DNA from 2 places in the Azospira sp. genome. Region 2 is predicted to be linked to the other one. Evidence: predicted binding sites of a transcription regulator. Region 2 holds the regulator's gene; the other holds the start of a gene.
The links. The regulator FNR, encoded in region 2, switches genes on or off when oxygen is low (the NO sensors DNR and NnrR bind a similar motif). The targets are predictions, from matches to a motif close to TTGANCTAGNTCAA.
Positions count from the first base shown of each region.

Region 1: the regulator FNR is predicted to act here: its motif matches at 5,255-5,268, upstream of paaK (phenylacetate--CoA ligase PaaK).

Region 1 is NZ_JAOTRW010000004.1:352,973-368,858, reverse strand. Features, by position in the region: gene OEL49_RS07630 (methyl-accepting chemotaxis protein) at 1-416, opposite strand, end outside; gene OEL49_RS07625 (response regulator) at 421-786, opposite strand; gene paaK (phenylacetate--CoA ligase PaaK) at 944-2,248, opposite strand; gene OEL49_RS07615 (MATE family efflux transporter) at 2,403-3,767, shown strand; gene paaK (phenylacetate--CoA ligase PaaK) at 3,866-5,182, opposite strand; gene OEL49_RS07605 (DUF2889 domain-containing protein) at 5,416-5,967, shown strand; gene sucC (ADP-forming succinate--CoA ligase subunit beta) at 6,019-7,179, shown strand; gene sucD (succinate--CoA ligase subunit alpha) at 7,191-8,087, shown strand; gene OEL49_RS07590 (TerC family protein) at 8,300-9,001, shown strand; gene OEL49_RS07585 (ornithine cyclodeaminase family protein) at 9,004-9,975, shown strand; gene OEL49_RS07580 (CHASE2 domain-containing serine/threonine-protein kinase) at 10,209-12,755, shown strand; gene OEL49_RS07575 (Stp1/IreP family PP2C-type Ser/Thr phosphatase) at 12,772-13,599, shown strand; gene OEL49_RS07570 (FHA domain-containing protein) at 13,622-14,350, shown strand; gene OEL49_RS07565 (CHASE2 domain-containing protein) at 14,394-15,886, shown strand, end outside.
Region 2 is NZ_JAOTRW010000004.1:128,165-144,050, reverse strand. Features, by position in the region: gene OEL49_RS06545 (chemotaxis protein) at 1-349, shown strand, start outside; gene OEL49_RS06540 (MBL fold metallo-hydrolase) at 349-1,089, shown strand; gene OEL49_RS06535 (hemerythrin domain-containing protein) at 1,214-1,666, shown strand; gene OEL49_RS06530 (DUF2249 domain-containing protein) at 1,663-1,902, shown strand; gene OEL49_RS06525 (hypothetical protein) at 1,961-3,259, shown strand; gene OEL49_RS06520 (NnrS family protein) at 3,275-4,492, shown strand; gene OEL49_RS06515 (SirB2 family protein) at 4,512-4,898, shown strand; gene OEL49_RS06510 (hemerythrin domain-containing protein) at 4,909-5,487, shown strand; gene fnr (fumarate/nitrate reduction transcriptional regulator Fnr) at 5,584-6,330, opposite strand; gene hemN (oxygen-independent coproporphyrinogen III oxidase) at 6,482-7,879, shown strand; gene OEL49_RS06495 (sulfite exporter TauE/SafE family protein) at 8,009-8,695, shown strand; gene OEL49_RS06490 (universal stress protein) at 8,715-9,143, shown strand; gene OEL49_RS06485 (heavy metal translocating P-type ATPase) at 9,327-11,762, shown strand; gene OEL49_RS06480 (heavy-metal-associated domain-containing protein) at 11,916-12,122, shown strand; gene OEL49_RS06475 (ferrous iron transport protein A) at 12,200-12,451, opposite strand; gene feoB (ferrous iron transport protein B) at 12,448-14,448, opposite strand; gene OEL49_RS06465 (4Fe-4S binding protein) at 14,797-15,886, opposite strand, start outside.

The DNA.
Region 1 (15,886 bases), 220 kb from region 2:
TCCACCGCCTGCAGCCGCTCCGTGATCTGGTAGGCCGCCTCTTCGGTGGCCTGGATGACGCTGTGCAGCTGGCCCTGCAGCACCTCGTTGAAGGCCGGCACGGCCGCCAGTTCTTCCGCCACCTCTTCGGCCACGGCCTGGTAGTTGGTGTTGGTGCTGGCGAAGACCTCCTGGTTGCGCGCCAGGCCGAACATCATGTCCCGGTAGAAGACGATGGAAACCAGGCGTTGGGCCAGGTAGGCGACGACGACGATGATCACCGTGCCGATGGCGTCGCCCAGGGGCTGGGCAACGTCGAAGGAGTTCAGGAAGTCGCTATGGAACCAGTCGTGCAGGAAGTAGACCATGAGGCCTGCTCCGATGGCGACGATGGCGAATACCAGGGAGGCCCGCCGTAGCAACAGTCCGAAGTCCATGGGCTTAGCGCAGTACCAGTTTGATGGTGTTGAGGAGCTGGTCGGCGGTGGCCGGCTTGACGATCCAGCCGGAGGCCCCTGCCGCCTTGGCTTCAGCCCGCTTTTCCTGCTGCGACTCGGTGGTCAGGAACAGGATGGGCATGAACTTGTAATTGGGCAGCTTGCGCACTTCGCGGATGAACTGGATGCCGTTCATGCCGGGCATGTTGAGGTCGGTGATGAGCAGGTCCACCTTCACCCCGGCCTGGAACTTCTTCATTCCCTCTTCCGCATTTCCAGCCTTTTCAACAGCATAGCCTGCCTTGGCGAGGATGTTGGAGATGGATAGCAGAATGGTTGCCGAATCGTCGACAAGGAAAATGGTTTTCATGGAGCAGCTTCCCTCAAGGCGTTTTTAGCTTCGAATAATGGGGGATAGGGGCGGCAGCGGTCAATTATTTCTGATTTATATCAGAGACAAGGCCCATCTGCCGCCCAGGGCTTGCGGATGCGCCCTGGCGGGCGATCCGGGGGGCGCCGGGCGGGGCTCAGCGGGGGCGTTTGTCGATGACCCGCTTGGCCTTGCCGACGGAACGTTCGATGCCGCCGACCTCGACGATGCGCACCTGGGTGGAAATGCCGATGTAGGACTTGATGTGGTGCTGCAGCTCGTGGGCCACGTATTCCTTCTCGGCGGCGGTGGCGATGCCGAACTCCGGCTTCATTTCCACGTTCACGGTGATGCTGTCCAGATGGCCGTCCCGCGCCACTTCCAGCAGGTAATGGCCGGACAGCTTGGCCTGTTTGAGGATCAATTCCTCGATCTGGCTGGGGAACACATTAACGCCACGAATAATCAGCATGTCATCGGAGCGGCCGGTGATCTTGCCGATGCGGCGGAAACTGCGGGAGGTGGGCGCCAGCAGGCGGGTCAGGTCCCGGGTGCGGTAGCGCACCACCGGCAGGGCCTCCTTGGAGAGGGAGGTGAATACCAGCTCGCCCTGGCGGCCCTCGGGCAGGACTTCGCCGGTGTTGGGGTCGATGATTTCCGGGTAGAAGTGGTCTTCCCAGATCACCGGGCCGTCCTTGGACTCGATGCACTCGTTGGCGACGCCGGGGCCCATGACTTCGGAAAGACCGTAGATGTCCACCGCGTCGATGCCCAGCAGGTTCTCGATTTCCTGGCGCATGCCGTCGGTCCACGGCTCGGCGCCGTGGATGCCGATGCGCAGGGAGGTGCCCCGGGGATCCATGCCCTGGCGCTTGAACTCGTCGGCGATGTTGAGCATGTAGGAGGGCGTGCACATGATGATGCGCGGCGCGAAGTCGGCGATCAGCTGCACCTGCTTTTCCGTCTGCCCGCCGGACATGGGGATGACCGTGCAGCCCAGGGCCTCGGCCCCGTAGTGGGCGCCCAGGCCGCCGGTGAACAGGCCGTAGCCGTAGGCGACGTGGATGATGTCGCCGCGGCGGCCGCCGGCGGCGTAGATGGAGCGGGCCATGAGGTGGGCCCAGGTGTCGATGTCCTTCTGGGTGTAGCCGACCACGGTGGGCTTGCCGGTGGTGCCGCTGGAGGCGTGCACCCGCACCACCTCTTCCCGGGGCGTGGCGAACATCTTGAAGGGGTAGTTGTCCCGCAGGTCCTGCTTGGTGGTGAAGGGGAACTTGCGCAGGTCGTCCAGGCTGTGGAAGTCGTCCGGATGCACGCCCTGGGCGTCGAACTTGGCCCGGTAGTGGGGCACGTTGTCGTAGGCGTGCTTCAGGGTCCAGCGCAGACGTTCCACCTGCAGTGCGGTGATTTCGTCGCGGCTGGCATTTTCGATGGCGTCGAGGCCGATCTTTGCTGCCGTCATTTTTATATAGTCCTTGTCATGGCCCCCTCCTCCCTAACGGCTGGGGCAAGTCACGCATTTTCCGGGATTTTTCCCCCCCGCTCAATGCATTTGCCACGAAGGAGGAGGGGGCGCCCCGTCGGCGGCCCGCCTTCCCTTATATACTGCGGGCGCCATGACCGCTTCCGTTCCTGCTTCTGCCGCTCCCCGCCTGGGGGAGGAAATCCGCCACATTGCCCGGCACGCCTGGCCGATCCTGGTGGCCCAGCTGGCCTCCATGGGCCTGATGCTGATCGACACGGCCCTGCTCGGCCACTACGGTGCCGCCGACCTGGCGGCGGTGGCCATCGGCGGCGGCATCTACATTGCCGTCATCATGGCCTGCGCCGGCGTGCTGCAGGCGGTGGCGCCGGTGGTGGCCCACCTGCACGGCGCCGGGCGCCACGGGGAAATCGCCGCCGCCCTGCAGCAGGCCTTCTGGGTGGCCCTGGTGCTGGCCGTGCCGGCCTGCCTGCTGATGCGCTTCCCCGACCCGCTGCTGGCCATGGCCACCATGGAGCCGGCGGTGGAGGCCAAGACCCGGGCCTACCTCGACCTGCTGGCCTGGGGCCTGCCCCTGGTGCTGCTGTACCGCACCCTGTTCGCCTTCGCCAATGCCCTCGGCCATTCCCGGCCCTTCATGCTGATCAGCCTGGCGACCACCGCCCTGCACCTGCCCCTCTCCTGGTGCCTGATCCAGGGGCGCTGGGGTGGCCCGCCCCTGGGGGTGGAGGGCACCGGCTGGTCCACCCTGATCATCGTCGGGGTCGGTTTTTTCTGCGGTTTCGCTTATCTGCGGCGCTCGGCCGCCCTGGCGCCCCTGGCCCTGCTGGGGCGCTGGCACCGGCCCCAGTGGGCGCGCTTGCGGGAGCTGCTGCGCCTGGGCCTGCCCATGGGCTTTTCCAACCTGGTGGAAATCAGCGCCTTCACCCTGATCGCCCTCTTCATCGCCCGGGAAGGTGCCACCGTGGTGGCGGGGCACCGCATCGTCGCCAACCTGGCGGCCCTGCTCTACATGCTGCCCCTGGCGGTGGCCATCGCCACCCTGGCCCGGGTCGGGCGGGCGGCCGGGGCCCGGGATCAGGCCGGCATGGAGCGGGCGGTCGGCGCCGGCATGGTCCTGGCCACCGGTCTGTCGCTGTTGTTCGGGGGCTTGCTGTGGTGGGGCGCCGGCCCCCTGGTGGGGGCCGCCACGGGGGATGGCCGGGTGGCCGCGGTGGCCGTCGGCCTGGTGGGTTATCTGGCGGCCTACCAGCTGTTCGACGCGATCCAGACGGTGGCGGGCTTTTCCCTGCGGGGCTGCAAGATCACCTTCCTGCCCATGCTGATCCATACCCTCTGCTTCTGGGGTGTCGGCCTGGGGGGCGGCTGGTGGCTGGCCTACGGCAGCCCGGCCATGGGCGTGGCCGGCTACTGGGCCGCATCCACCGCCAGCCTGGTGCTGGCGGCGGTGCTGCTGGGCGGCCTGCTGTGGCGGGTGCTGGCGGCAACCCGGGAATAGGGCGCTTCGCCGGTCCTGCCTGAAAAGGCGCGTCCCGTCTCGTTGTCAGGCAAGGCACGGCTGGCAGCGGCGTCCTGCCTGCATTCCAGGCGATGCCGCTATTGCGGGCGCTTGTCCACCACCCGCCGGGCCTTGCCGCCGACGGCCCGTTCGATGCTGCCCACCGCCTCCACCCGCACCCGGGTGGAAATGCCGATGTAGGACTTGATGTGATGCTGCAGCTCCCGCGCCGCCTGCTCGGAGACGTGGGTGCCCGCATTGGCGAACTCGGGTTTCAGTTCCACCCGGATGTCCAGCTTGTCCAAATGGCCTTCACGCCACACCTCCAGCTGGTAATGGGGCGACAGCTCGGCCTGCTTGAGCACGAATTCCTCGATCTGGCTGGGGAAGACGTTGACGCCGCGGATGATCAGCATGTCGTCGGAACGGCCGGTGATCTTGCCGATGCGGCGGAAGCTGCGGGCCGTGGGCGGCAGCAGGGTGGTCAGGTCCCGGGTGCGGTAGCGCACCACCGGCATGCCCTCCTTGGTCAGGGAGGTGAACACCAGTTCGCCGTGGGCGCCGTCGGGCAGGACTTCGCCGGTGTTGGGGTCGATGATCTCCGGGTAGAAGTGGTCTTCCCAGATGGTGGGGCCGTCCCGGGATTCGATGCATTCGCTGGCGACGCCGGGGCCCATCACTTCCGACAGGCCGTAGAGGTCCATGGCGGCGATGCCGAAGCGGCGCTCGATCTCCGCCCGCATGCTTTCGCCCCAGGGCTCGGCGCCGAAGAGTCCGATGCGCAGGCTGGAGCCGGCCAGGTCGAAGCCCTGGTGCTCGCATTCGTCGGCCAGGTTGAGGGCGTAGGAGGGCGTCACCACCAGCACCGTGGGCTTGAAGTCGGCGATGAGCTGCACCTGGCGCTCGGTCTGGCCGCCGGAAACGGGCACCGCCGTGGCGCCCAGGCGCTCGACGCCGTAATGGACGCCGAGGCCGCCGGTGAACAGGCCGTAGCCGTGGGCCACATGGACGATGTCCTCCGGTCCGGCGCCGGCGGCGCGCAGGGCCCGGGCCATGATGTCGGCCCAGCGGTCGATGTCGCCGGCGGTGTAGCCGACCACGGTGGGCTTGCCGGTGGTGCCGCTGGAGGCGTGCACCCGCACGATGTCGCGCATGGGCACGGCGAAGAGGCCGTAGGGGTAGTTGTCCCGCAGGTCCTGTTTGCCGGTGAAGGGGAACCTGGCCAGGTCCGCCAGGGTCTTCAGGTCGTCCGGATGGACGCCGTGGGCGTCGAACTTGGCCCGGGTATGGGGCACCTTCTCGTAGGCGTGGCGCAGGGTCTGTTGCAGGCGCTTGAGCTGCAGGGCGGCGATTTCGTCCCGGCTGGCGCGGGCGATGCGTTCCCCTTCCAGGGCGGCGGCGGACTCCCGGTGCATGGTTTTCTCCCCGACTTTTTGTCGTTGTAATAATGCTGTCCGGGATTCTGGGGGCGGCGCGGCGGGAGGCGCTTAATCTGGATCAAATGGAGGCGCTGCGGGCCCGGGATTTGTATCCATAATTATGAATGCAAAACAGCGGGGCGCCTTTTTTCTTGTGTTAATATTGGCGGACTAACAATAAGATAGCGCTCCGCTGCTGTAATCCGTTGCATAAAGAATCCGGCCTCCCCATGCCACTTTCCCCTGCCCCTGTTGCCCGCCAGCGCCTGCACGTCCGCAGCATCCAGTTGTATGGCTTCAAGCGCGAGGATGGTCTGTGGGACGTGGAGGCGCGTCTGACCGACGTCAAGGATCATGATTACCCCCTTTCCTCCGGGCTGCGGCCAGCAGGAGAACCGGTGCACGATATGTGGGTACGGGTCACCATCGATCGGGAATTCAACATTCTCGCGGCGGAGACCCGGACGGACGGCATGCCCTATGTGGGACAATGCGACCGTATCAACGCGGATTACAACAGGTTGGTAGGCTTGAATCTGTTTCACGGCTTCCGCAGGGCGGTCAAGGAGCGTTTTGGCGATGTCAAAGGCTGCTCCCATCTGACCGAGCTGGTCATGGTGCTGCCGACGGCGGCGATCCAGACCTTTGCCAGTGAAATGAAAGACAACGAGGACCATGGTCACAAGCCTTATCAGCTTGACCGCTGCCATGCCCTCGAATCCACTTCGGAAGCGGTCCAGCGCTATTACCCGCGCTGGTACCGTGACCAGAAAATGGGGTAGGGGAGACACTCCTGCCTTTTGCTCGCAACTTCAACCAAGCAAGGAAAGCGCATGAAAATTCATGAATATCAGGGTAAGGAGATCCTGAGAAAGTTCGGCGTGACGACGCCGCGCGGCAAGCCTGCCTTCTCCGTCGACGAAGCTGTCAAGGTCGCCGAGGAACTGGGCGGCAAGGTGTGGGTCGTGAAGGCCCAGATTCACGCTGGTGGCCGCGGCAAGGGCGGTGGCGTGAAGGTTGCCAAGTCCCTGGATGAAGTGCGCCAATACGCCACCCAGATTCTGGGCATGCAACTGGTGACCCACCAGACCGGCCCGGAAGGCCAGAAGGTCCGCCGCCTGCTGATTGAAGAAGGCGCCGACATCAAGAAGGAATACTACCTGGCTGTCCTGACCGACCGCGCTACCCAGAAGGTCGCCGTCATGGCCTCCTCCGAAGGCGGTATGGACATCGAGGAAGTGGCCCACGCCACCCCCGAGAAGATCCTCAAGGAATTCGTTGATCCCCTGGTCGGCATCACCGACCAGCAAACCCTGAACCTGGCCCAGGGCATCGGCGTTCCCGCCGACTCCGTGGCCAAGGCCCAGGCCGAGATCAAGAAGCTGTACCAGTGCTACATGGAAACCGATGCTTCCCTGGCGGAAATCAACCCGCTGATCCTGGAAGGCAACGGCAACATCAAGGCTCTGGACGCCAAGTTCAATTTCGACTCCAACGCCCTCTTCCGTCATCCCGAAATCGTTGAATACCGCGATCTGGATGAAGAAGACGCCGACGAAATCGAAGCCTCCAAGTTCGACCTGGCCTACATCTCCCTGGACGGCAACATCGGCTGTCTGGTGAACGGTGCTGGTCTGGCCATGGCCACCATGGACACCATCAAGCTGTTCGGCGCCGAGCCGGCCAACTTCCTGGACGTGGGCGGCGGTGCCACCACCGAGAAGGTCACCGAAGCCTTCAAGATCATGCTCAAGAACCCCAAGGTCAAGGGCATCCTGGTCAACATCTTCGGCGGCATCATGAAGTGTGACACCATCGCCACCGGCGTGGTGACCGCGGCCAAGGAAGTGAACCTGTCCGTGCCGCTGGTGGTCCGCATGAAGGGCACCAACGAGGACCTGGGCAAGCAGATCCTGAAGGATTCCGGTCTGCCGATCATTTCCGCCGATACCATGGCCGAAGCGGCCCAGAAGATCGTCGACGCGGTCAAGTAAGGAGTTATTGAATGTCCATCCTGATCAACAAAGACACCAAGGTCATCACCCAGGGCATCACCGGCAAGACCGGCCAGTTCCATACGGAAAAGTGCCAGGAATACGCCAACGGCAAGAACTGCTTCGTTGCCGGCGTGAACCCCAAGAAGGCTGGCGAGAAGATCTTCGACATCCCCATCTACGCCACCGTCAAGGAAGCTGCCAAGGACACCGGCGCCACCGTTTCCGTCATCTACGTGCCGCCCGCCGGCGCTGCTGCCGCCATCTGGGAAGCCGTTGAAGCCGACCTGGACCTGGCCATCTGCATCACCGAAGGCATCCCCGTGCGGGACATGCTGGAAGTGCGCAACAAGATGAAGGAAAAGGAAGCCAAGGGCGGCAAGAAGACCCTGCTGCTGGGCCCCAACTGCCCCGGCCTGATCACCCCCGATGAAATCAAGATCGGCATCATGCCCGGTCACATCCACAAGAAGGGTCGCATCGGCGTGGTTTCCCGCTCCGGCACCCTGACCTACGAAGCCGTTGCCCAGCTGACCGAAATCGGTCTGGGCCAGTCTTCCGCCGTGGGTATCGGTGGCGACCCCATCAACGGTCTGAAGCACATCGACGTCATGAAGATGTTCAATGACGATCCGGATACCGACGCCGTCATCATGATCGGCGAAATCGGCGGTCCCGATGAAGCCGAAGCCGCCATGTGGTGCAAGGCCAACATGAAGAAGCCCATCGTCGGCTTCATCGCCGGTGTGACTGCCCCCGCGGGCAAGCGCATGGGCCATGCTGGCGCCCTGATTTCCGGTGGTGCCGACACCGCTGATGCCAAGCTCGCCATCATGGAAGAGTGCGGCTTCACCGTGACCCGCAACCCCTCCGAAATGGGCCGTCTGCTCAAGGGCCTGCTGAAGTAAGCAGCGTTCCCGGCGCAATGCCAAGGCGGGCCTTCTGGCCCGCCTTTTTCTTTTGGGGCATGCCCTGGGAGGCAGGCGGGGCGCCGCTGCTGGCGATGCCATGCCGGAAATGCCCGTCCTTCCTGCCTGAGCGGCCCCATGCTCTGTCATCGCAGACCCCGCCTGTCCGGGAAATGCCGGGCCAGGGCCCGGCCACGGTACAATCCGGCCCCATGGAACTCGACCTCACTTCTCCCGTTTTCTGGCTGGCGGTGGCCCAGATCATCGCCATCGACGTGGTGCTCTCCGGCGACAACGCCGTGGTCATCGCCCTGGCCTGTCGCAACCTTTCCCCCGAGCAGCGCAAGAAAGGCATCTTCTGGGGCGTCGCCGGCGCCGTCAGCCTGCGTGTGGTGCTGACCACCTTCGCCGCCCTGGTGATGAACCTGCCCTGGCTCAAGCTGGTGGGCGGTCTGCTGCTGCTGTGGATCGGCATCAAGCTGCTGCTGCCGGAGGACGACGACGGCCACGACATCAACGCCGCCGACCACCTGTGGGGCGCGGTGAAGACCATCATCGTCGCCGACTTCGTCATGAGCCTGGACAACGTCATCGGCGTTGCCGGCGCCTCCCACGGCAGCCTGTTCCTGCTGCTCTTCGGCCTGGCCGTGAGCATTCCCCTGATCGTCTGGTCCAGCCAGCTGATCCTCAAGCTGATGGAGCGCTGGCCGGTGGTGGTGACCCTGGGCGCCGCCCTGCTCGGCTTCGTCGCCGGCGAAATGATCGCCGCCGATCCCGGCCTGGCGCCCTGGCTGACCGGCACGCCGGCCTGGCTGCCCAAGGCCGTCGGCCTCCTCGCCGCCGTGCTGGTGGTGCTGGCCGGCAAGGTGCTGCAGGCCCGGCGCCCGGCCCCCGTCGATATTACCGTGGAGTAAGAATGGCCCTGTATCTGAGCGAAGCCGACGTCCAGTCGGTGCTGACCATGCCCATGGCCCTGGAGGCCGTGGAAACCGCCCACCGCGAACTGTCCCGGGAGGGCGCCCTGGCCGCCCAGGACACGCCCCGGGCCCGCACCCGCCTGCCCCAGACAGCCCTGCACCTGCTGCACGGCGGCCTGCCCGGGCTGGGCATCCTGGGCTACAAGGCCTATACCAGCAACCGCAGCGGCAACCGCTTCAACGTCTTCCTCTTCGACGCCGCCAGCGGTGTGCTGCAGGCCGTGGTGGCCGCCGATTACCTGGGCATGATGCGCACCGGCGCCGCCTCGGGCACCGCCGCCAAATGGCTGGCGCGGCCCGATTCCGAAGTGGCCGGCGTCTTCGGCAGCGGCTGGCAGGCCCGGGGCCATGTTGAAGCCATCTGCACCGCCCTGCCGCTGCGCCGGGTCAAGGTTTATGGGCGCAAGCGGGACAAGCTGGAAGCCTTCTGTGCCGAGATGGGCCAGCGCCTGCCCGGGGTCGAGATCGTCCCTGCCGCCGATGCGGAAGCGACGGTGCGCGGCTCCGATGTGATCGGCACCATCACCACGGCCGCCGCCCCCCTGTTCGATGCCGACTGGCTGGTGCCGGGCGTGCACATCAATGCCGCTGGTTCCAATGCCCTGATCCGCCAGGAACTGTCCGAAGCCGCCGTGCGCCGTTGCGACCTGGTGGCGGTGGATACGGTGGATACGGCCCTGAAGGAGGCCGGCGACCTGGTGCCCCTGCTGGAGAAGGGCCGCCTTTCCGCCCGTCAGCTGGTGGAACTGGGGGATGTCATCGTCGGCCGCCGTGCCGGGCGCAGTTCGCCCGAGCAGATCACCCTGTTCGAATCCCAGGGATTGGCGGTGCAGGATCTGGTGCTGGCCTCCCTGGTGCTGGCCCAGGCCCGGGCCCGGGGGCTGGGCCTGGAACTGCCGTTCGGCGGCTGAAAACGCCCGTTTGTTTCTCGCCCGCCGGGGAGCGTGAATTATGGCGCGCCCGGCGCCGGCTTTCTCGGCGAGAATCCCATTTGACTGAGTTAAGGCGGCACTGTAAGAATGCAGAATACGCCGCTGAATAATAGGGTTGCGGCACGAGGGAGTCGGAGGGAGCCAGCATTGGGCCGTTCCGGCAGGCCATAGAAGAAGACAACTAATCAATTTGGCATTGGAGGCCCTGCGCCATGCGCAAAGCCGGATTCTGGAAGACCGACTGGTTCCTCGGCCTGGCCCTGTCCCTGGCCATGCTGGCCGCCGCCAATGGGGAGTTGATCCAGAGCCTGGAGCGCAAGGCCTACGACATGGGCGTGGCCGCCTCCAGCCGGACCCCGTCCGAGCGGGTGGCGGTGATCGCCATCGACGACCAGAGCATCGCCAACATCGGCCGCTGGCCCTGGTCCCGGGACGTCCATGCCCGCCTCACCGACCTCCTGGTGGGGGCCAAGGCCAAGGTCATCGGCAACACGGTGCTGTTCTCCGAGCCCCAGATCGATCCGGGCTACGCCTACATCACCCGGCTGCTGGAACTCTCCCGCCAGGGCGCCATGCCGGCGGAGGCCGCCGGCATCCTGCAGGAGGCCGAGGCCGCCCTCAACACGGACCGCCGCCTGGCCCAGAGCTACGGCGCCACCGACACGGTGCTGCTGCCCATGCTGTTCCAGCTGGGCGATCCCCTGGGGCGGCCGGACCAGCCCCTGCCGGAGTTCGTCAGCCGCAACCAGCTGACCCGGGTCAATGCCGGCAGCGGCTTTGCCCTGCCCACCAACGCGGTGCAGCTGCCGGTGCCGGGCATCGGCGAGAAGGCCGCCGCCATCGGCCATCTCAACGCCTCCGTGGACGTGGACGGCGGCATCCGCAGCGAACCCCTGGTGCTCAGCTACTACGACCAGTTCTATCCCTCCCTGTCCCTGCTGATCGCCGCCCGCAGCCTCAATCTCGGGCCCGCCGACATCCAGGCGACCCTGGGGGAGTCGGTGCGCCTGGGCAAGCTGCGCATCCCGACCGACCCGGCCAGCCGCATGCTGACCTTCTTCTACAAGGACCGGGAGGGCAAGCCCGCCTTTGCGGTGGATTCCTTCTACGACGTGCTGTCCGGCAAGATTCCCGCCGCCAAGTACCAGGACAAGATCGTCCTCATCGGCGCCACCGCCGCCGGGGTCGGCGCCAGCCAGGTGACGCCCGTATCCCCGGCCATGGCACCGGTGCTGACCCTGGCCCACTCCGTCTCCAGCATCCTGCAGGAACACTTCTTCGTCATCCCGGCCTGGGGCCTGGGGGCCGAACTGGCCGCCTACCTGCTGGTGGCCCTGTACCTGATCCTCTTGCTGCCCCGGCTTTCCGCCGGCGTCGGCGCCGGCCTCACCGCCCTGCTGCTGGCGGCCCTGCTCGGCCTGCATTTCGGCCTGATGCTGGGGGCCGGCCTGTGGCTGCAGCTGATGGGCGCCGCCACCCTGCTGCTGCTGGGCCATCTCCTGCTCACCACCAAGCGCTTCCTGGTGACGGAGCGGGGCAAGGAGAAATCCGACCAGGAGTCGGCCGAGTCCAACCGCATGCTGGGCCTGGCCTTCCAGGGCCAGGGCCAGCTCGACATGGCCTTCGACAAGCTGCGCAAGTGCCCCCTGGACGACCAGTTGATGGAGAACCTCTACAACCTGGCCCTGGACTTCGAACGCAAGCGCCAGTTCAACAAGGCCGAGGCCGTGTTCCGCTACATGTCCGGCTACAACCCCAAGTTCCGGGACCTGGAAATGCGCCTGTCCCGGGCCAAGGCCATGTCGGAAACCATCATGCTCGGCGGCGCCGGCGCCCGCAGCAGCGGGGGCACCCAGATTCTCACCGGCGGCGAGGTGGAAAAGCCCATGCTGGGCCGCTATCAGGTGGAAAAGCCCATGCTGGGCCGCTATCAGGTGGAAAAGGAGCTGGGCAAGGGCGCCATGGGCGTGGTCTACCAGGGGCGCGACCCCAAGATCAACCGGGTGGTGGCCATCAAGACCATGGCCCTGGCCCAGGAGTTCGAGGAAGACGAGCTGGCCGACGTCAAGGAGCGCTTTTTCCGCGAGGCGGAAACCGCCGGCCGCCTCAACCATCCCAACATCGTCACCATTTTCGATGCCGGCGAAGAGCACGACCTGGCCTATATCGCCATGGAGTTCCTCAAGGGCAAGGACCTGGTGCCCTTCACCAAGGCCGACCACCTGCTGCCGCCCGAGCGGGTGGCCGACATCGTCGCCCGGGTGGCCGAGGCCCTGGACTACGCTCACCGCAACAACGTGGTGCACCGGGACATCAAGCCGGCCAACATCATGTACGAGCCCGAGTCGGATCAGGTCAAGGTGACCGACTTCGGCATTGCCCGCATCACCGATTCGTCCCGCACCCGTACCGGCATGGTTCTCGGCACCCCGTCCTACATGTCGCCGGAGCAGCTGGCGGGGAAGAAGATCGACGGCCGCTCCGACCTGTTTTCCCTGGGCGTGACCCTGTACCAGTTGTGCTGCGGCCAGCTGCCGTTCCATGGCGAATCCATGGCCCAGCTGATGTTCAAGATCGCCAACGAGGCCAGCCCCGACGTGCGCCTGGCCAATCCGGCCGTGCCCGCGGCCCTGGCGGAAATCATCAACAAGGCCCTGGTCAAGGACGCGGAGCAGCGTTACCAGACCGGGGCGGAAATGGCGCGCGACCTGCGTGCGGCCTGCGCCCCCGGCGCCGGCGGCGTGGACGTGACGCTCTGAGGGGGAGGAAAACTGCGTGCATAAGAGTCTGAGCGAGGCCCTGGAAATCGCCGTCAAGACCGATCCGGGCATGGTTCGGGGCCACAACGAGGATGCGGTCTTCGCCAATCCCCATCTGGGCCTGGCCATCCTGGCCGACGGCATGGGCGGCTACAACGCCGGCGAGGTGGCCAGCGGCATGGCCACCACCCTGCTCTCGGGCGAGATCGAGGAAGGCCTGATCCTGAAAGGCGCCTGGGAGGTGGAGCCCGACGGCGAGCCCTACGCCAACGCCCTGCTGCGGGAGCGTATCGCCACCGCCAATTCGGCCATCTACCACGCCGCCCAGAGCCAGCCCCAGTACGCGGGCATGGGCACGACCCTGGTGCTGGCCCTGTTCGCCGACAACGTGGTGACCGTCGCCCACATCGGCGACTCCCGCCTCTACCGCCTGCGCGGCGAGGAATTCGTGCGGGTCACCCGGGACCATTCCCTGCTGCAGGAGCAGCTCGACAGCGGCATGCTGACGCCGGAACAGGCCCGGCTGTCCATGAACAAGAACCTGGTGACCCGGGCCCTCGGCGTGGACCCGGAGGTGGAGCCGGAGATCCGCTCCTACCCGGTACTGCCGGGCGACATCTTCCTGCTCTGTTCCGACGGTCTCAACGACATGGTGGAGGACGAGGAAATCGGCCTCACCCTGCAGACCCTTTCCGCCAACCTGGAGCTGGCCGCCACCCAGCTGATCCAGATGGCCAACGACAACGGCGGCCGCGACAACGTGTCCGTGATCCTGGTCAAGGTCCTGCGCGACTTCGCCGCCCCCCGCGGCTGGTGGTCCCGCTTCCTGGCCTGGTTGAAATGATTTTTCGCTAAGGAATTGCACTATGGCAAAGCTGATTCTCTCCATGGACGGACTGGTCCTGAAGGAAATCCCGCTCACCAAGGAGCGGATGACCATCGGCCGCAAGCCCCACAACGATATCCAGATCGACAATCTGGCCATCAGCGGGGAACACGCGGCCCTGGTGACCATCCTCAACGATTCCTTTCTCGAGGACCTGAACAGCACCAACGGCACCCTGGTGAACGGCCAGCCCATCAAGAAGCACTTCCTGCAGAACGGCGACGTGGTGGAACTGGGCAAGTACAAGCTCAAGTTCATCAGCGACCTGCCCGCCGCCCGTGAGGGGGAGACCGACTTCGAGAAGACCATGGTGCTGCGCCCCGGCAGCATCCAGCCCCAGGAGGCGCCCGCCGCCTCTGCCGTGGGCGAGACCACCCACGCCAATTTCGGCGACGTGCGCATTCCGTCGCCGCCGCCGGCTGCCCCTGCCGCCGCCGCGGCGCCCCTGCTAGGGGTGGTGCAGATCCTCAACGGCGCCAATGCGGGCAAGGAACTGGAACTGGTGAAGACCCTCACCACCCTGGGCAAGCCCGGCGTGCAGGTGGCCGTTATCACCCGGCGCCCCCATGGTTATTTCATCACCCATGTGGAAGGCGGCCAGTTCCCGGTGGTCAACGGCAAGACCCTGGACGCCCAGGCCCATCCCCTGGCGGACCACGATGTGGTCGAAATCGCCGGGGTGAAGATGGAATTCTTCCTGAAGAACTGAGGGGCGCGGACGCAGCGGCGCCGCACGGCCAGCCGGGGGCAAATTGAAAAAGAACCTTGTCAGAATCGCCCTCGGCCTGGCGCTGGTGCTGCTCACCCTGGGGCATTCCATCCGCCTCTACCAGCATCCCCTGCTGTCCCACCTGGATGCCATCACCTACGACGCCCGCCTGCGCCTGACCCAGCCCGGCGGCCAGGACAGCCGGGTGGTGGTGGTCGATATCGACGAGAAGAGCCTGGCCGAAGTGGGGCGCTGGCCCTGGAGCCGGGACAAGGTGAGCCGGCTGGTGCGGCAGCTGACGGACCACTACGGCGTGCAGCTGGTCGGCTTCGACGTGGTCTTTGCCGAACCCGATGAAAGCTCCGGCCTGCGGGTCCTGGAGCGCATGGGCGCCACCAGCCTGAAGGGCGACGCAGCTTTCCTTGCCTCCCTCTCCTCCCTGCGCGGCAGCCTGGATTACGACGGCCAGTTCGCCGCCACCCTCAAGGGGCGGCCGGTGGTGCTGGGCTTCTACATGTCCAACGGCATTCCCCAGGGGGCGCTGCCACCGGCGGTGCTGCCGGCCGGCACCTTCCAGGGGCGCAACATCCTGTTCACCTCCTGGCGCGGCTACGGCGGCAACCTGCCGGCCTTCCAGGCGGCGGCCCCGGCCGGCGGCCACTTCAATCCCCTGGTGGATTTCGACGGCATTTCCCGCCGGGTGCCCATGCTGGTGGAGCACGGCGGCCAGTACTACGAATCCCTCTCCCTGGCCATGGTGCGCCTGCTGCTGGGCAATGTGCCGGTGCGGCCGGGCTACGCCGAAGGGGGCAGCGGTTCCGGCTATGCCGGCCTGGAATGGCTGGACCTGCCGACCCTCCGGGGGGCGCTGCGCATTCCCGTGGACGAGAACGTGGCCACCCTGGTGCCCTACCGGGGCGGCCAGGGCAGCTTCGTCTACCTGTCGGCGGCGGACGTGCTGCAGGGGCGGGTGGCGCCGGCCAGCCTGCAGGGGAAGGTGGTGCTGGTGGGCACCACCGCGCCCGGCCTCATGGACTTGCGGGCGACCCCGGTGGGCGAGGCCTATCCGGGGGTGGAAATCCACGCCAACCTGATTGCCGGCATGCTCGACGGCAGCCTCAAGCACAAGCCGCCCTACGCCCTGGGTTTCGACGTGGTCCAGGTGCTGCTGGTGGGCCTGCTGCTGTCCCTGCTGCTGCCGTCCCTGTCGCCATCCCGGGCCACCCTGCTCACCGGGGCGGTGCTGGCCGGGGTGGTGGGCCTCAACCTCGCTTTGTGGCAGTCCGGCCTGGCCCTGCCGGTGGCCGGCGTGCTGCTCCTGATCCTGGCCCTCTACGCCATGAACATGTCCTGGGGCTACTTCGTCGAATCCCACAGCAAGCGCCAGCTGACCCAGCTCTTCGGCCAGTACGTGCCGCCGGAGCTGGTGGACGAAATGGCCCGGGACCCGGAGCGCTACAGCATGGAAGGCCGCAACGCCGAGCTGACCGTGCTGTTCTCCGACATCCGCGGCTTCACCAGCATCTCGGAAGGCCT
Region 2 (15,886 bases):
CCGCCTGCTGCAGCATTCCCGCTATTCCCGCCTGCTGGCGGCCGGTGTCCAGCTTTCCGGCGGCAACGCCCGCCTGGAAGAGGTGCTGCGGCGGCGCGACCGGGAGGCCCAGGTGCGGCGCGAGACCCTTTCCCGCCTGCGGCGCGAGCTGAAGCTGGCCCTGGAAGATGCTTTCCAGCTGGTGGAGCTGGGCGGCGTGCTGGCCAAGTCGGCCAAGATCGAAGCCGCCTACGGGCAAAGCTTTGCCGGGGCCCTGGCCCAGGTTTCCGGCGAGTTCGACGGCATTGTCGAAGAGATCCGCGGTTCCCTGGAGACCCTGAAAAAATCCAGCTTCTTCGGGGGGAGATAATGAAAAAGACCCAGACCATCTTTCAGGACGGCACCCACAAGTGGGTGGCCATCGTGCGCGATCCGGAACGTCCCGACTCCCTCATCGACACCAATGAGTACCTGGTGGCCAACGGCGTCCAGGGGCTGATCCTGGACCCGGGCGGCGCCGAGATTTTCCCGGCGGTGTTCTCCGCCCTGGCGGCCGAGTTCGATCCGTCCGCAGTGGTCGGCCTGTTCGCTTCCCACCAGGACCCGGACATCATCTCCTCCCTGGCCATGTGGCTGGAATTCAATCCCAAGATGCACTGCTACACCAGCTGGCTCTGGGAGAGCTTCATTCCCCATTTCGGCGGCACCAGCGACACCTTCGTGCCCATTCCCGACGAGGGTATGGAGATCGGCCTCAACGGCCTCACCCTGACGGCGGTGCCGGCCCACTACCTGCATTCCTCCGGCAATTTCCACCTCTACGACCGCCAGGCCCGCATGTACTTCTCCGGCGACGTCGGCGCCGCCCTGCTGCCGCCCGAGGAGGCTGGCCTCTTCGTCGAGGATTTTGACCGCCACATCAAGCACGCCGAAGGCTTCCACCGTCGCTGGATGGGTTCCAACGAAGCCAAGCGCCGCTGGTGCGAGCGGGTGGCCCAGATGGAAATCGACATGCTCTGCCCCCAGCACGGCGCTATCTACCAGGGGGCCGACGTGCAGCGCTTCATCAACTGGTTCGACGAGCTGCAGGTCGGCATCCTGCGCGGCTGAGCGGCCTCTCCCGCCCTCCTGTTTCGCCCGGCGCCGGACACCTGTCCGGCGCTTTTGATTCCAGTCAAGGAGTCCTCCTGCCGGGCTGGGCAGAATCTGCCTGAACCCCAGAGAGGAAGCAGGCATGACCCCCATCCGAGACTACATGAGTGGCGACCACCGCCGCTGCGACGACCTGTTCGCGGCCGTGGAGCAGTCCCTCGCCCAACCCGACCCGGCCTTGCCGGCCCAGCTCTTCGCCGATTTCTGCCAAGCCACCCTGGCCCATTTCCAGGCGGAAGAGGAAACCCTCTTTCCCGCCTTCGAGCAGGCCACCGGCATCCGCATGGGGCCCACCCAGATGATGCGGCTGGAACATGTGCAGATGCGCAGTCTCATGGACGAGGCGCGCCAGGCCCTGGCCGCCGGCGACCAGGACGACTACCTGGGGGCGGCCGAGACCCTGCTGATCCTCATGCAGCAGCACAACCTGAAGGAAGAAAACGTCTTGTATCCCATGTGCGACGAACATCTGGCCGGGCATGCCGGTGAGCTGCTGCCCCTGCTGCAGAAGACCACCGGGAGTGCCCAGTCATGAGTGCCCGCGACGAAGCCACCCTGGTGGTGGATGCCCGCATGATGGAGCCGCCCGAACCCTTCGTGCGCACCATGGAGGGCCTGGATGAGCTGAAGGACGGGGAAAAGATGCTGCTCCTGCTCTACCGGGAGCCCCATCCCCTGTACCGCACCCTGGTGAACAACGGCTATACCTACCGTTCCCAGACCGCAGAAGACGGCACGGTGGAGATTCTCATCTGGAAGGTGGCGGCCTGAGGTCCCTGGCGCCGGCCCGTCGCCGCTGATCGTCACGCCGCCGCCCAGGACGCTTCCCATGCAAGCCATGCTGTCCTTCGACCAGGCCCCGCCCCTGGCGGCGCCCCTGCGCTTCTTCCTCAGCGCCCCCCTGTTCGCGGCGGCCGCCGGCCTGCTCCTGCTGCTCCTCGGGCCGGAGCTGCTGGCCTCCCGCTGGACCGCCGGCGCCCTGGCCTTCACCCACCTGCTGACGGCCGGCTTCATGCTGCAGACCATGGTCGGTGCCCTGCTGCAGATCCTGCCGGTGGCCACCGGCGCCGGCGTGGCCCGGCCCCTGGGCGTGGCCCGGGCGGTGCACGGCCTGCTTACCCTGGGGCTGCTGTTCCTGGTGGGGGCCTTCCTCACCTACCGCAGCGAACTGTTCCAGGGCGCCCTGTTGTGTCTCGGTGGCGGCATTCTTATCTTCCTCGTTGCCGTCGGCCGGGCCCTGGTTCAGATTCCCATGGGCAGCACCATCCAGTGGGCCCTCAAGCTGGCCGTGGCCGGCCTCGGCGTGACGGTGCTGCTGGGCCTGTCCATGCTGGTCAACCTGGCCTGGGGGCTGTCCTGGCCCCTGCTGGAAATCACCGGCATCCACCTGGCCTGGGGCCTGGTGGGCTGGGGCGTGCTGCTGCTGTCCGGCGTCGCCTACGTGGTGGTGCCCATGTTCCTCCTGACGCCGGCTTTTCCCGGCTGGCTGACCCGGCTCCTGGCGCCCCTGCTGTTCCTGCTGCTGGCCCTGTGGAGCGGCGCCGAGGCGGCCGGCTGGGGCGGCGCCCCCCTCCTGGCGGCCCTGGTGGCGGCCGGTTGCGGCACCTTTGCCCTGGCGACCCTGTGGTTGCTGGTGCGCAGCAAGCGGGCCAGGCTCGATGCCACCCAGCGCTACTGGCGGCTGGGGCTGGCCTGCGCCGTCGGCGGGGCGGCCCTGTGGGCGGTGGGGCAGCTGTGGCCGGCCCTGGGCCTGTGGCCCGGGCTGCCCCTGCTGCTGGGCATGCTCCTGCTGGTGGGCGGGTTCATGTCGGTGATCACCGGCATGCTGTACAAGATCGTGCCCTTCCTCATCTGGCTGCATCTGCAGAACGCGGGCCAGGGCCGGGTGCTGGCGCCGAACATGAAGCGCATCCTGGCCGAGAGCGCCATGGCGCGGCAGATGGCGGCCCATGCCGCTTCCCTGGCCCTGCTGCTGGCCGCCGTGGTCCGCCCCGCCTGGTTCGCCTGGCCGGCCGGACTGGCCCTGCTGCTGTCCAACCTGTGGTTGCTGGTGAACCTCTGGCGCTGCCTGCAGGTCTATCGGCGGCACCTGCGGCATATCGGCGAGCAACTCGCCACGGCTGCCTGATTTTTCGGAGATTCCATGTTCAAGGCCTTTTTCAGCGCCCCCCACCGGGTCATGTTCGCCCTCGGCGCCCTGCAGAGCCTGCTGGCGGTGCTGTTCTGGGCGGCGGACCTGGGCGGCCGCTATGCCGGACTCTATGGGGCTCCGGCCTGGGCCCTGCCCGGCATCTGGCTGCATGGGGCCCTGATGCTGTTCGGCCTGTTCCCCCCCTTCATCTTCGGCTTTCTCATGACGGCCCTGCCCAAGTGGGTGAGCGCCCCGGCCCTGACGCGGGGCCAGTACCTGCCGGCCTTCGCTCTGCTGGCAGGCGGCTGGCTGCTCTTCTGGGGCGGCCTGCTGGCGGCGCCCCTGGCCGTGTCCGGCCTGGTGGTGGCGTCCCTCGGCTGGCTGTGGGGCTTGGTCGCCCTGGCCCGGGCCGTGACCTGGCCCCAGCCCCGGGGCTTCGCACCGGACCGTTCCCACGCCTACGCGCTGCTGGCCGCCCTGGGGCTGGGCCTGGTCGCCCTCTGGGCCTATGCCTGGGGCCTGGCAGCCATGGCCGGCGACGGGGTGCGGGCCGGCATCGAGCTGGGGCTGTGGGGCTGCCTGCTGCCGGTGTTCTTCATCGTCAGCCATCGCATGCTGCCCTTCTTCACTGCAGCGGTGCTGAAGAACTACACCATCTACCGACCCATGCCCCTGCTGTGGCTGGTGCTGGCCTGTTTCCTTGGCCACGCCCTGCTGGCCCTGGTCGGCTGGCACGGAGCCCTGTGGCTGCCGGACGCCGTTGCCGCCGCCGTGGTCATCCATTTCTCCTGGAAGTGGCAGCTTCGGCGCAGCCTGGCGGTGCCCATGCTGGCCATGATCCACGGCGCCACCGTCTGGCTGGGCCTGGGGCTGGTGCTCTATGCCTGCCAGGGGCTGGCCCTGGCGCTGGGCGGCAGCTTCGGCGGCCTGGCGCCCCTGCACGCCATCAGCATCGGCTATTTTGTTTCCATGCTGCTGGGCATGGTCACCCGGGTCACCCTGGGGCATTCGGGCCGGCCCATCAACGCCGGGGATCAGACCACCTGGCCCCTGTTCTGGCTGTTCCAGAGCGTGCCCCTGCTGCGCATCGCCGGCGAGTTCCTGCCCCTGTCCGGCCCCTTCAACCTGCAGTGGCTGGCCAGCCTGGCCTGGCTGCTGGTGTTCGCCCTGTGGGTGCGGCGCCACGGCGCCATGTACCTGCGGCCCCGGCCCGACGGCCAGCCCGGCTGACGGATCGCGGAGCCATCCCATGTACCTGGCCCTCAAGCATCTGCACATCACCTGCGTCGTCCTCTCCGGCCTCGGATTCCTCCTGCGCGGATTCTGGATGCTGCAGGAGTCGCCTCGACTGCAGGGGCGCCTGCCGCGGGTGGCGCCCCATGTGGTGGATACCCTGCTGCTCGGCAGCGCCCTGGCCCTGGCCTTTCTCTCCGGCCAGTATCCCTTCGTCCAGGGCTGGCTGACGGCCAAGGTGCTGGCCCTGCTGGCCTACATCGGCTGTGGCAGCGTGGCCCTCAAGCGGGGGCGCAGCAAGGCGGTGCGGGGCATCTTTTTCGTCATGGCCCTGTCGTGTTTCGCCTATATCGTTTCCGTTGCCCTGACGCGTCATCCCGCCGGCTTCTTCGCCGGTCTGTGAAAGGAATTGCATGAGCCACAGCCTGTTGGGCGCCGCCGCCCCCAGTTTCGACGAACCCCTGGAAATGCTGGATGCCTGTCACGGTCGCATCCAGGCCCAGATCGAGACCCTGCGTCGCCTGGTGCAGCACCTGCCCCGGCACGGTGCCGACCAGGCTGCCCGGGAGGCGGCCCAGGGCGTGCTGCGCTATTTCTCCGTGGCCGCTCCCCATCACCATGCGGACGAGGAGGATGACCTCTTTCCCGCCCTGCGGGCGAGCCAGGCGGTGGCCCGGGAAGCGGCGGTGGCGGCTCAGGTGGAGGCCCTCATCGAGCGCATCCTGGCCGATCACCGGCGCATGGACCGGGCCCGGGACGAGGTGCTGGCCCGCCTGCAGGCCATCGTCGCGGCCCAGCCGGGGGAATGCAGCGAGGCCCTGCCGGCGGCCATGGTGGAAGGGCTGGCCGAGCTTTATCTGGGACACATCGATCTGGAAACCCGGGAGCTGCTGCCCCTGGGGCGGCGCCTGCTGTCCCCCGAGCAGGCGGCCGCCGTCGGCCGCAGCATGGCGGCACGGCGGGGGGCGGTGTTTCCGGAAGGGGAACAGTAGGACTGCCGGCACTCCTGGACTAAGCCCGGGCAATAATCCGGGCAATAAAAAAAGCGGCTCCGCGGAGCCGCTTTTTTGTTTGACGCTTGCCCGGGATCAGGCCGACTGGTGGGTCATCAGCTTTTTCAGGCCCGGGATGTCCAGGATGCGGATGTGCTTTTGCTGCACGGCGATCAGACCTTCTTCCTGGAAGCGGGAGAAGGCGCGGGAAACGGTTTCCAGCTTGAGGCCCAGGTAGCTGCCGATTTCTTCCCGGGTCATGCGCAGGTAGAACTCGGCGTGGGAATAGCCGCGGGCGGTGAAGCGCTGGGAGAGATTGAGGAGGAAGGCGGCCAGCCGTTCTTCCGCCCGCATGGTGCCGAGCAGCATCATGACCCCGTGGTCGCGCACGATCTCCCGGCTCATCACCTTGTGGAAGTGGTGCTGCAGGGCCACGATCTCCCGGGACAGGCCTTCCAGGCGGGGGAAGGGGATGATGCAGACTTCGCTGTCTTCCAGGGCCACCGCGTTACAGGAATGGTGTTCGGTGCTGATGCCGTCCAGGCCCAGCAGCTCGCCGGCCATCTGGAAGCCGGTGACCTGGTCGCGGCCGTCTTCCAGCAGCACGTCGGTCTTGAAGAAACCGGCGCGGATGGCGTAGATGGATTCGAAGGCCTCCCCGGCCCGGTACAGGTGGTCGCCGCGCTTGATCTTGCGGCGGGTGCTGACCAGTTCGTCCAGCTTGGACATCTCGGTCTCGTTGAGACCGTAGGGAAGACACAGTTCTTGCAGGTTACAGTTCGAGCAGGCGGTCTTGATGACCGACAGGGTAATTTCTTGGGCGCTGGTCTTCTTCAACGGCATGCTGTTCCTCGCTGGGCCAAGGGCGTTCGGATGGTGGTAACCTGCGCCGGAAGGCCCTTTGGAAGCCTTTGATCCAGGTCAACGTGCCCCAGTTCCTGCACCACGATAATAAGCCGCACCTAATGTGTGGTTCTGCAACGACTGTTTTTCAATGACATTTACCGCCAACAACCTGGTTTTCGATCCCCAGATCATCCGCCGCTTCGACGTCAATGGACCGCGCTACACGTCCTATCCGACGGCTGACCGTTTTGTCGAAGCCTTCGATGCCGAGGCCCTGAAGCTGTGGTTGGGCAAACGCAACATCGGCGGTATCAGCCGACCGCTGTCATTATACTTCCACATCCCCTTCTGTAACACCATCTGCTACTACTGCGCCTGTAACAAGATCATCACCAAGGATCACGGCCGCAGCGCCAAGTACATCAAGTACCTGGGCAAGGAGATGGCCCTGCAGGCCGAGTACCTGCTGGACGGGGATCGGGAAGTCTCCCAGCTGCACTGGGGCGGCGGCACGCCCACCTTCCTCTCCCATGAGGAAATGCACCAGCTGATGGACCTCACCCACCGCCATTTCAAGCTGGTGGATGGGGCCGAGATTTCCATCGAAGTGGATCCGCGCAAGGTGGACCGGCCCACCGTGGCCCTGCTCGGCGAGCTGGGCTTCAACCGCATGAGCCTGGGCGTCCAGGATTTCGACGAGCGGGTGCAGCAGGCCATCAATCGCATCCAGACCGAGGAAGAAACCTTCACGGTGATGGACCAGGCGCGCAAGAGCGGCTTCAAGTCCATCAGCGTGGACCTCATCTACGGCCTGCCCCACCAGACGGTGATGGGCTTCAACCGCACCCTGGAGCGGGTCCTGGCCATGGACCCGGAGCGTCTCTCCATCTACAACTATGCCCACCTGCCGGGCCTCTTCAAGCCCCAGCGGCGCATCAACGAGAGCGACCTGCCCAACGCCGACACGCGCCTGCAGCTGCTCTCCCTGGCCATCAAGAAGCTGACCGATGCCGGCTACGTCTTCATCGGCATGGACCACTTCGCCAAGCCGGACGACGAGCTGGCCGTGGCCCAGCGCCAGGGCCGGCTGCACCGCAATTTCCAGGGCTACTCCACCCATGCGGACTGCGACATGCTGTCCTTCGGCATTTCCTCCATCGCCAAGGTGGGGCCCACCTACAGCCAGAACTACCGCACCCTGGACGAGTACTACGACCGCCTGGACGCCGGCGTGCTGCCGGTGCTGCGGGGCATCGAGCTGACCGCCGACGACCTGCTGCGCCGTTCCATCATCCAGGCCCTGATGTGCCATTTCGAAATCTCCACCGAGTCCATCGAAATCGCCCACCTGATCGACTTCAAGAAGTACTTCGCCGCCGAACTGGAGGACCTGAAGGAACTGGAGCGGGGCGGGCTGGTGAAGGTGGACGACAAATGGATCACCGTGCTGCCCCCGGGACGTCTCCTGGTGCGGGCCATCTCCATGGTGTTCGACAAATATCTGCGCGCCGATCGGCAGCGCACCCGTTACAGCAAGGTCATCTGACCGGGCTACGGGATACCGCGTTTAACTTGAGGCAAGCCTCAGGGGGGAAAAGCCGGGCGCTGGGGGAAACCCCAGTGCCCGGTATAATTTTGGCCATGGCCTTTTTCACTTTCCGCACGGCGCTCCCACGTGGCTGACTCCTTCCTGCCCACCCTGCTTTCCGTCCTCCTCGTCGGCTTTCTCGGCGGCACCCACTGCATCGGCATGTGCGGCGGCATCGTCGGCGCCCTCTCTCTGGGGCAGGCCGGAGGCAGCCGCTGGTCCCTGCATCTGGCCTACAACCTGGGGCGTATCGCCAGCTATGGCCTGGCCGGCCTCCTGGCGGGGGCCGTCGGCGCGGCCGGCGCCCACCTGGGAGAGCAATGGTCCCTGCGCCTGGTGCTCTACGTGCTGGCCAACCTGATGCTGGTGGCCCTGGGCCTTTATCTGCTTGGCGCCACCCAGGCCCTGGCGTGGACCGAGCGGGCAGGCCAGGGCCTGTGGCGCCGTCTGCAGCCCTTTTCCAAACGTTTTCTGCCCGCCCGCAGCCCGGCCCAGGCCTTTCCCCTGGGCTTGCTGTGGGGCTGGCTGCCCTGCGGTCTGGTATACAGTGTGCTGACCACCGCCCTGGTGAGCGGCAGCGCCGCCCGGGGCGGCGCGGTGATGCTGGCCTTCGGCCTGGGCACCCTGCCCAACCTGCTGCTGGCCGGCCTCCTGGCGGCGCGGCTGAAGGATTTCGTGCGGCGCCCCTGGGTGCGCGGCATCGCCGGGCTGAGCGTGCTCGGCTTCGGCCTGTGGGGCCTGCTGGGTGCCTGGCGCCTGGCCCATAACATCTAGAAATGCTGAGGAGCAGACGATGCTGAATTTCCTGCTGGCGGTCGATGGTTCCGCTTGTTCCCTGCGGGCCGTGGATCACCTGATTTCCCGCCTCTCCTGGTACCGGGAAGTGCCGACGGTGCACCTGCTCTACGTGCATCCGCCCATTCCCGACGGCCGGGTGCAGCGCCACCTGGGCCACGAAACCCTGGAGCGCTACTACCGGGAGGACAGCGTGGAACGCCTGGAGGCGGCCGAGGCCAAGCTCAAGGCCGCCGGGGTGGCCTACCAGCGGCACATCCACGTGGGCCAGCCGGGGGCCGTCATCGCCCATCAGGCCGCTGAACTGGGGGCCGACCTGGTGCTGCTCGGCAGCCACGGCTGGAGCGCCATCGCCGGGGCCGTCATGGGCTCGGTGGCCACCCGGGTGGTGCATGAAACCACGGTGCCCGTCCTGCTGGTGAAATAGGCGGCAGGCCGTCTGCCAGCGCAGCCGGCCTGATCCCCGGCATGAGCGGGCGGGGAGGAGGGCTGCGTCCATCCCCGCGCAACGAAGAAACCCCTGGCCGTGCCGGCGGTCTGTAACCATGGGGTTTGAGCCCCTCTGTTACTGGCGGCTAAGGGCGCCTGCGCCCATAATTAGCCATTGCTAATGTTTCTTGCCGAGTTGCCCGTGTCCCAGTCCCCTGCCGCTCCTTCTTCCTCCCGCCTCGACCTGCCCATTGCCGGCATGACCTGCGCCGCCTGTTCGGCCCGCATCGAGAAAGTGCTGAACCGCCTGCCCGGCGTGGAAGCCAGCGTCAATCTGGCGGCGGAGCGGGCCAGCGTCGCCTTGAACAGCGAGGAAACCACGCCCCAGCGGGTGGTGGAGGCCATCGAGAAGGCCGGTTTTTCCGTGCCGCCGGCCACGGTGGAACTGGAACTTACCGGCATGACCTGCGCCGCCTGCGCGGCCCGCATCGAGAAGGTGCTGAACCGTCTGCCCGGCGTCGAAGGTGCGGTGAACCTGGCCGCCGAGCGGGCCCGTATCCGCTACGTGCCGGGTCTGGTGGATACGGCCCGGCTGATCAGTGCCGTGGAAAAAGCCGGCTTCGGCGCCCGGGTGGCCAGCGACACCACCCGGGAAGAGGAAAAGGCCCGCAAGGCCGCCCTCTACGCCGCCGAGAAGCGCCGCTTCTTCATCGCCGCCCTGCTCACCCTGCCCCTGGTGGCCCAGATGGTCACCATGTTCGGCCCGGCGCCGGAACATGGCCACAGCGATCTGCTGCCTCGCTGGCTGCAACTGCTGCTGGCCACCCCGGTGCAGTTCTGGATCGGCTGGCGCTTCTACGACGGCGCCTACAAGGCCCTGCGCGGCGGTGGCGCCAACATGGACGTGCTGGTGGCCCTGGGCACCACCATGGCCTACGTCTTTTCCCTGGTGGTGACCCTCTTCGGGCTGGAGCACCAGCACGTCTATTTCGAAGCCTCCGCCGCCGTCATCACCCTGGTGCTGCTGGGCAAGCTGCTGGAGGCCCGGGCCAAGGCCAAGACCACCGCCGCCCTGGAAGCACTGGTGCGCCTGCAGCCCAAGACCGCCCGGGTCGAACGCCATGGTGAACTGGTGGAGCTGGACGTGGCCCTGCTCATTCCCGGCGACGTCTTCATCGTCCGCCCCGGCGAAGCGGTGCCGGTGGACGGAGAGGTGATCGAGGGCGCTTCCAGCGTCAATGAAGCCATGCTCACCGGCGAGTCCATGCCCGTCGGCAAGCAGGCGGGCGACGCCGTCTTCGCCGCCACCAGCAACGGCCAGGGCATGCTGCGCTGCCGTGCTACCGGCGTCGGCGAACACACCCTGCTGGCCGGCATCATCCGCCTGGTGGCCGAGGCCCAGGGCTCCAAGGCCCCGGTGCAGCGGCTGGCCGACAAAATCTCTGCCATTTTCGTGCCGGTGGTCTGCGCCATCGCCCTGGTCACCTTCGGTCTGTGGTGGTGGCTGGGGGGCGATTTCACCACCGCCCTGGTCAATGCGGTGGCGGTGCTGGTCATCGCCTGCCCCTGCGCCCTGGGCCTGGCCACGCCCACCGCCATCATGGTGGGCACCGGCCGGGGCGCCGCCGCCGGCATCCTGGTGAAGAATGCGGAAGCCCTGGAGCGGGCGGAAAAATTGAAAGTGCTGGCGGTGGACAAGACCGGCACCCTGACCCGGGGCGAACCGGCGGTGACCGACATCGTCGCCCTGGGCGCCAGCGAAGACGAGGTGCTGGCCCTGGCGGCAGCCCTGGAGCAGGGCTCGGAACATCCCCTGGCCCGGGCCGTGCTGGCCGAACAGAAAGCCCGGGGCCTGGCGATGCAGGCGGTGAGCGGCTTTGCCGCCGTGGCCGGCCACGGGGTGGAAGGGACGGTTTCCTCCCGGGCCCTGCTGCTGGGCAGCCCGTCCTGGGCGGCGGAGCGGGGTGCCATGGTGGAGAATGGCGTCCTTGCTGCCTTGCAGGGACAGGGAAAGACGGTGGTGGTGCTGGCCGAACAGCAGGCCGATGGCAGCGTGGCCCTGGGCCTGATCGCCATCGCCGACCCCCTGCGGGAAAGTTCCAAGGCTGCGGTGGCGCGGCTGCTGGCCTTGGGCGTGGAAGTGGTGATGCTCACCGGAGACAACCGGGCCACGGCGGCGGCCATTGCCGCCCAGGCCGGTATCGCCCGTTTCGAGGCCGAAGTATTGCCCGGCGACAAGGCAGCGGCGGTGCAAAAACTGAAACAGGGCGGCCGTCTGGTGGCCATGGCCGGCGACGGCATCAACGACGCCCCGGCCCTGGCGGCAGCCGACGTCAGCTTCGCCATGGGCGCCGGTTCCGACGCCGCGGTGGAGGCCGCCGACCTGACCCTGGTGAAAAGCGACCTCATGGGTGTGGCCCACGCCATTGCGCTTTCCCGGGCCACCCTGTCGAAGATCCGCCAGAACCTGTTCTTCGCCTTCATCTACAACGTGCTGGGCATTCCCCTGGCCGCCTTCGGCCTGCTCAACCCGGTGGTGGCCGGCGCCGCCATGGCCTTGAGTTCGGTGTCGGTGGTGAGCAATTCCCTTCTGCTGCGGCGCTGGTTGCCGAAATAGGGGCGTTAGCCACAGAGGACACAGAGTTCACAGAGGGTTCTTTGTCGTTGTTGATGTGGGTTCTGCGTCGACCACCGGCCTGGAAGGCGCCGATGGTTTTAAACTCTGTGTTCTCTGTGCCCTCTGTGGCCAAGTTTTTTAAGTGAGGATTCCATGGCAACAACAACCATCCCCGTCGGCGGCATGAGCTGCCAGAAATGTGTGGCCTCCCTTACCGGCGTGCTGTCCAAGCTGCCCGGGGTGGAAAAGGCCGAAGTGCTGCTGGAGCCGGGCCAGGCCACCGTCACCTACGATCCGGCCCAGGTGGGCGAGGCCCGCCTGCGGGAAGCGGTGGAGGATGCGGGCTTCGACGCCCTGTAACTCTCCCGGTTCCGGCATGAAAAAGCCGCCTGCCCGTTGCCGGGCGGCGGCTTTTGTTTTGTGGGGCGGCCGAGCGCTCAGGCCGGCGTCGCCTCCACCCAGATGCGATGGGCGATCTCGTGTTCCAGGGCCAGTTCCACCTGTTCGCAGAGGACCACGGTGAGGGGCTGCTGGCGCAGTACCTGGATGGCGTGGGGCGGCACCAGGCCGTAGGCGTGGAGCTGTTCGGCCAACACTGCGGGGATGTCCGCATCGAAGTGGGCCAGGTTGGCCCGGGTGCCTTCGGGGATGCCGGTGAGGCGCAGGGCTTCGTGGGTGGCGGGGCTCATGCGAACAGTCTCAGCAGGTGGTTGAGGATGCCGCCGATGAGGAAGGCGGTGGGAATGATCAGGGCCAGCAGCACCACGGCCACCTTCAGGCCCTGTTCCTTGACGATCATCATGACGCTGGCGATGCAGGGCACGAACAGGGTGATGGTGACCATGCCGACCACGGCCTGGATGGCCGAGAGGTGCTCGGTCATGGCGAACAGGCCGGTGGCGCCGAAGTCACGCCGCAGGAAGCCCATGACGAAGGCGGCGCTGGCCTCCTTGGGCAGGCCCAGCCAGCCGGAGACCAGGGGCTCGCCGGCCTCGATGATGGCCGGCAGGGCGCCGATCTTGTCCAGGGCGAACATGAGGAAGGTGCCGATGAGGAAGAGGGGAATCACCTCCACCAGATACCACTTCAGGCGGCCGCCGGTCTTCTTCAGCACATTGCCCAGCACCGGCCAGCGCAGGGGCGGCAGCTCGGTCATGAGGGGGATGCGCTTGCCCGGGATGAGGCGGGAGGCGAGCCAGCCGGAACTGAGCAGCACCACCAGGATGCACACGGCCCAGGTCAGCAGGGCGCCGAAGGAAACGCCGCCGAGGAGGCCCAGCACCACGCCCAGCTGGGCCGAACAGGGGATGGCCAGGGCCAGCAGGAAGGTGGTGATGAGACGCTCCCGCGGCGTGGCCAGGATGCGGGTGGTGAGGGTAGCCATGGTGACGCAGCCCAGGCCCAGCACCATGGGCAGCACGGCCTTGCCGTTGAGGCCGATGGCGGCGAAGGTGCGGTTGGCGATGACCGTCAGGCGCGGCAGGTAGCCCGAATCCTCGAGGATGCCGAAGGCGAAGAAGAAGGTGGTGACGATGGGCAGGATGAGGGCCAGGGCGTAGGTCATGCCCATGGTCCACAGGCCGTACTCGCCCACCAGCAGCTCGACGATCCAGGGGATGGAGACGTGGTTCTGCACCAGCTCGGTGAAGGCCGGATTGAGGACGCCGCCGAAGAAGTCCTCCTCGAACAGGCCCACCAGGGTACTGGCACCGAAGACGCCGACGAACTCATAGAGCAGGAACAGCACGCCCAGCAGGATGGGCCAGCCCCACACCGGATGCACCGCCAGCTGGCCGGCGGTGAGGGGTTTGCCGCTGGCCGGCTTCTTTCCTTCCCGGGCCACGGTGCGGGTGAGGGCCTCGGCGGCCCGGCCCCGTTCGCCGGAAAGGAGGGCGGCCAGGGGCTGGCCGGTGAATTCCCCTTCCAGGTTCAGGCGCAGGGCGGCGAGCAGGGCGGCGGTCTTGGGGAAGTGCTGGTCGAGCCAGGCTTCCAGTTCCGGGTCGTGGCCCAGGTAGAGGATGGCCAGGCCCCGGGCAGAGAGGTGGGCATGGGGGACGTCGCTGGCGAACTGGGCGGCGAGGCGGCCGATGGCGCTTTCCACGGCGTCGTCGTAGCAGAGCAGGGGCTCGGGCCGGGCCGCCTTGGCGAGGGCGGCCTCCAGGGCGCCGACGCCTTCGTTGCGGGTGGCGACACCGCTGATGACGGGAATGCCCAGGGCTTCGGCCAGCAGCTTGTCATCGACGCCGATGCCCCGCTGTTCGGCCTCGTCGGCCATGTTCAGCATCAGCACCATGGGCACCCCCAGGTCCGCCAGCAGGGCGGTGAGGGTCAGGGTGCGGCGCAGGTTCTTGGCGTCGCCCACCTGTACCAGGCAGTTCAGGTTCTCCTGCAGCAGGGCCCGCAGGGTGGCCCGCTCGTCGTCGCTGCGGGAGGGCAGGGAGAGTACCCCCGGGGTGTCCAGCACCTGCTGTTCTTTGTGGATTTTCAGGGTGGCCCGGGAGACTTCCACCGTGGTGCCCGGATAGTTGGACACATTGACGTAGGTGCCGGTGAGGCGGTGGAAGAGGACGGACTTGCCGACGTTGGGGTGGCCTACCAGGGCCACCACCAGGCCGGCGGGGGCGGCGGCCGCTGCTTCGTTGTCGGCCAGGGGGGAAGGACGGGTGCTTTCTGCGGAGGTTTCCATCGGCTGCCTGGGGTGGGTGGCTGGGAGGCGGGGCTTCAGTGCCGGGGAGCGGGGTGCGCTGCGGCGGTCTGGGCAGGGTTGCGCTCCAGGGGGCCCAGGGTCAGCCCGAGAAGGAGTACCAGGGAGGCGGCAAGGACGGAACGCAGCATGGAAGACCCCGAAAGGTGGCCGCCGGAATGTGAGGAAGCGGAGCGGCAATGGCGCTAATGATAACTTATCTCATTTGAGTTTGACAGTTGAGATTGCAGGCGAGGCCACCAGCACGAAATCCCAGCCGTCCGGGAGGAGGGCTGGGAGCCAGTAAGGGAGCGCCTTTTTAGGCGGTCAGGGCGGCCGGGTCCGGGGCGCCTACCAGACGAAGAAGACCACGTACCAGACCGCGCCGATCAAGGCCGGGGCCAGGGTATAGATGGAGAAGGCCGCCACGCGCCGACCCCAGGCCGGGGTGGTCTGCAGCACCAGGCGCAGCCCCAGCCACAGGGCGAAGCCGATGCCCAGGGCGAGGATGGCGATGCGGGCATCCGGCACCCAGGGCAGGATCACCCGTTCGCCCTTGAGCTGGCTCAGGGTGAGCATGGAAAGCCCTAGGAAGACGTTGGCCCCGGCCAGGGGCACCAGGCCCAGGGCCAGGCGCCGCCAGGGCAGCTGGGGGCTGGCGACGATGCGGCTGGCCAGGGCAACGACGCCGAGCAGGGCCAGGGCAATGGCGCAGCCGCCGCCCAGGATGTAGGCCAGGATGCACAGGCCGTCGAGCCAGGTGAACACGTCGCCCACCTCCGGGTAGTGGGTGAGCAGCCACCAGGGGGCGTTGTCCTGCAGCAGGAGGAAGGAGTCGTGGTCGATGAGCCAGTTGGCGGCGGCGGTCTTCAGGGCCACGAACCAGGGGCTGACGGTCCACTGGAAGGCGGCGGTGGCGATGCCGAGGACGCCGAAGAGCAGGGTCATGGCCTCGCCGGTGTGGATCTGTTCCGCCTTGCTGGCGAGGATTTCCGCATCGGGGCGGCGGGGCGACAGCTGTACCGCCTCCCGGTGGCCGGCGCAGCGGCCACAGGCATGGCAGTCGGAGGCCCCGGTCATGCGCCGGATGTCCACCAGAGGAGCGCAATTGACGGGCTGGGCCGGCGCTGTGGCCGTATCCCAGGCGGCCCGGTCCACCCGGAAGTGCACCGGGGCGACCTTGGCCAGGAGGGAAAAGACGCCGGAGGCGGGACACAGGTGGCGGCACCACACCCGCTTGCCCTTGCCGTAGAGCAGGCCCACCGCCACGGCGGCGACGGAAGAGCCGCCCAGCACCAGCAGGGCGGCCTTGGGGTATTCATAGACGCTGACCAGCTGGCCGAAGACGGTGGTGCACACGAAGGCGACGAAGGGCCAGCCGCCCCACTTGAGCCAGCGCGGGATGGGCAGGTTGAGGCCGCGCCAGCTGACCCATTCGGTG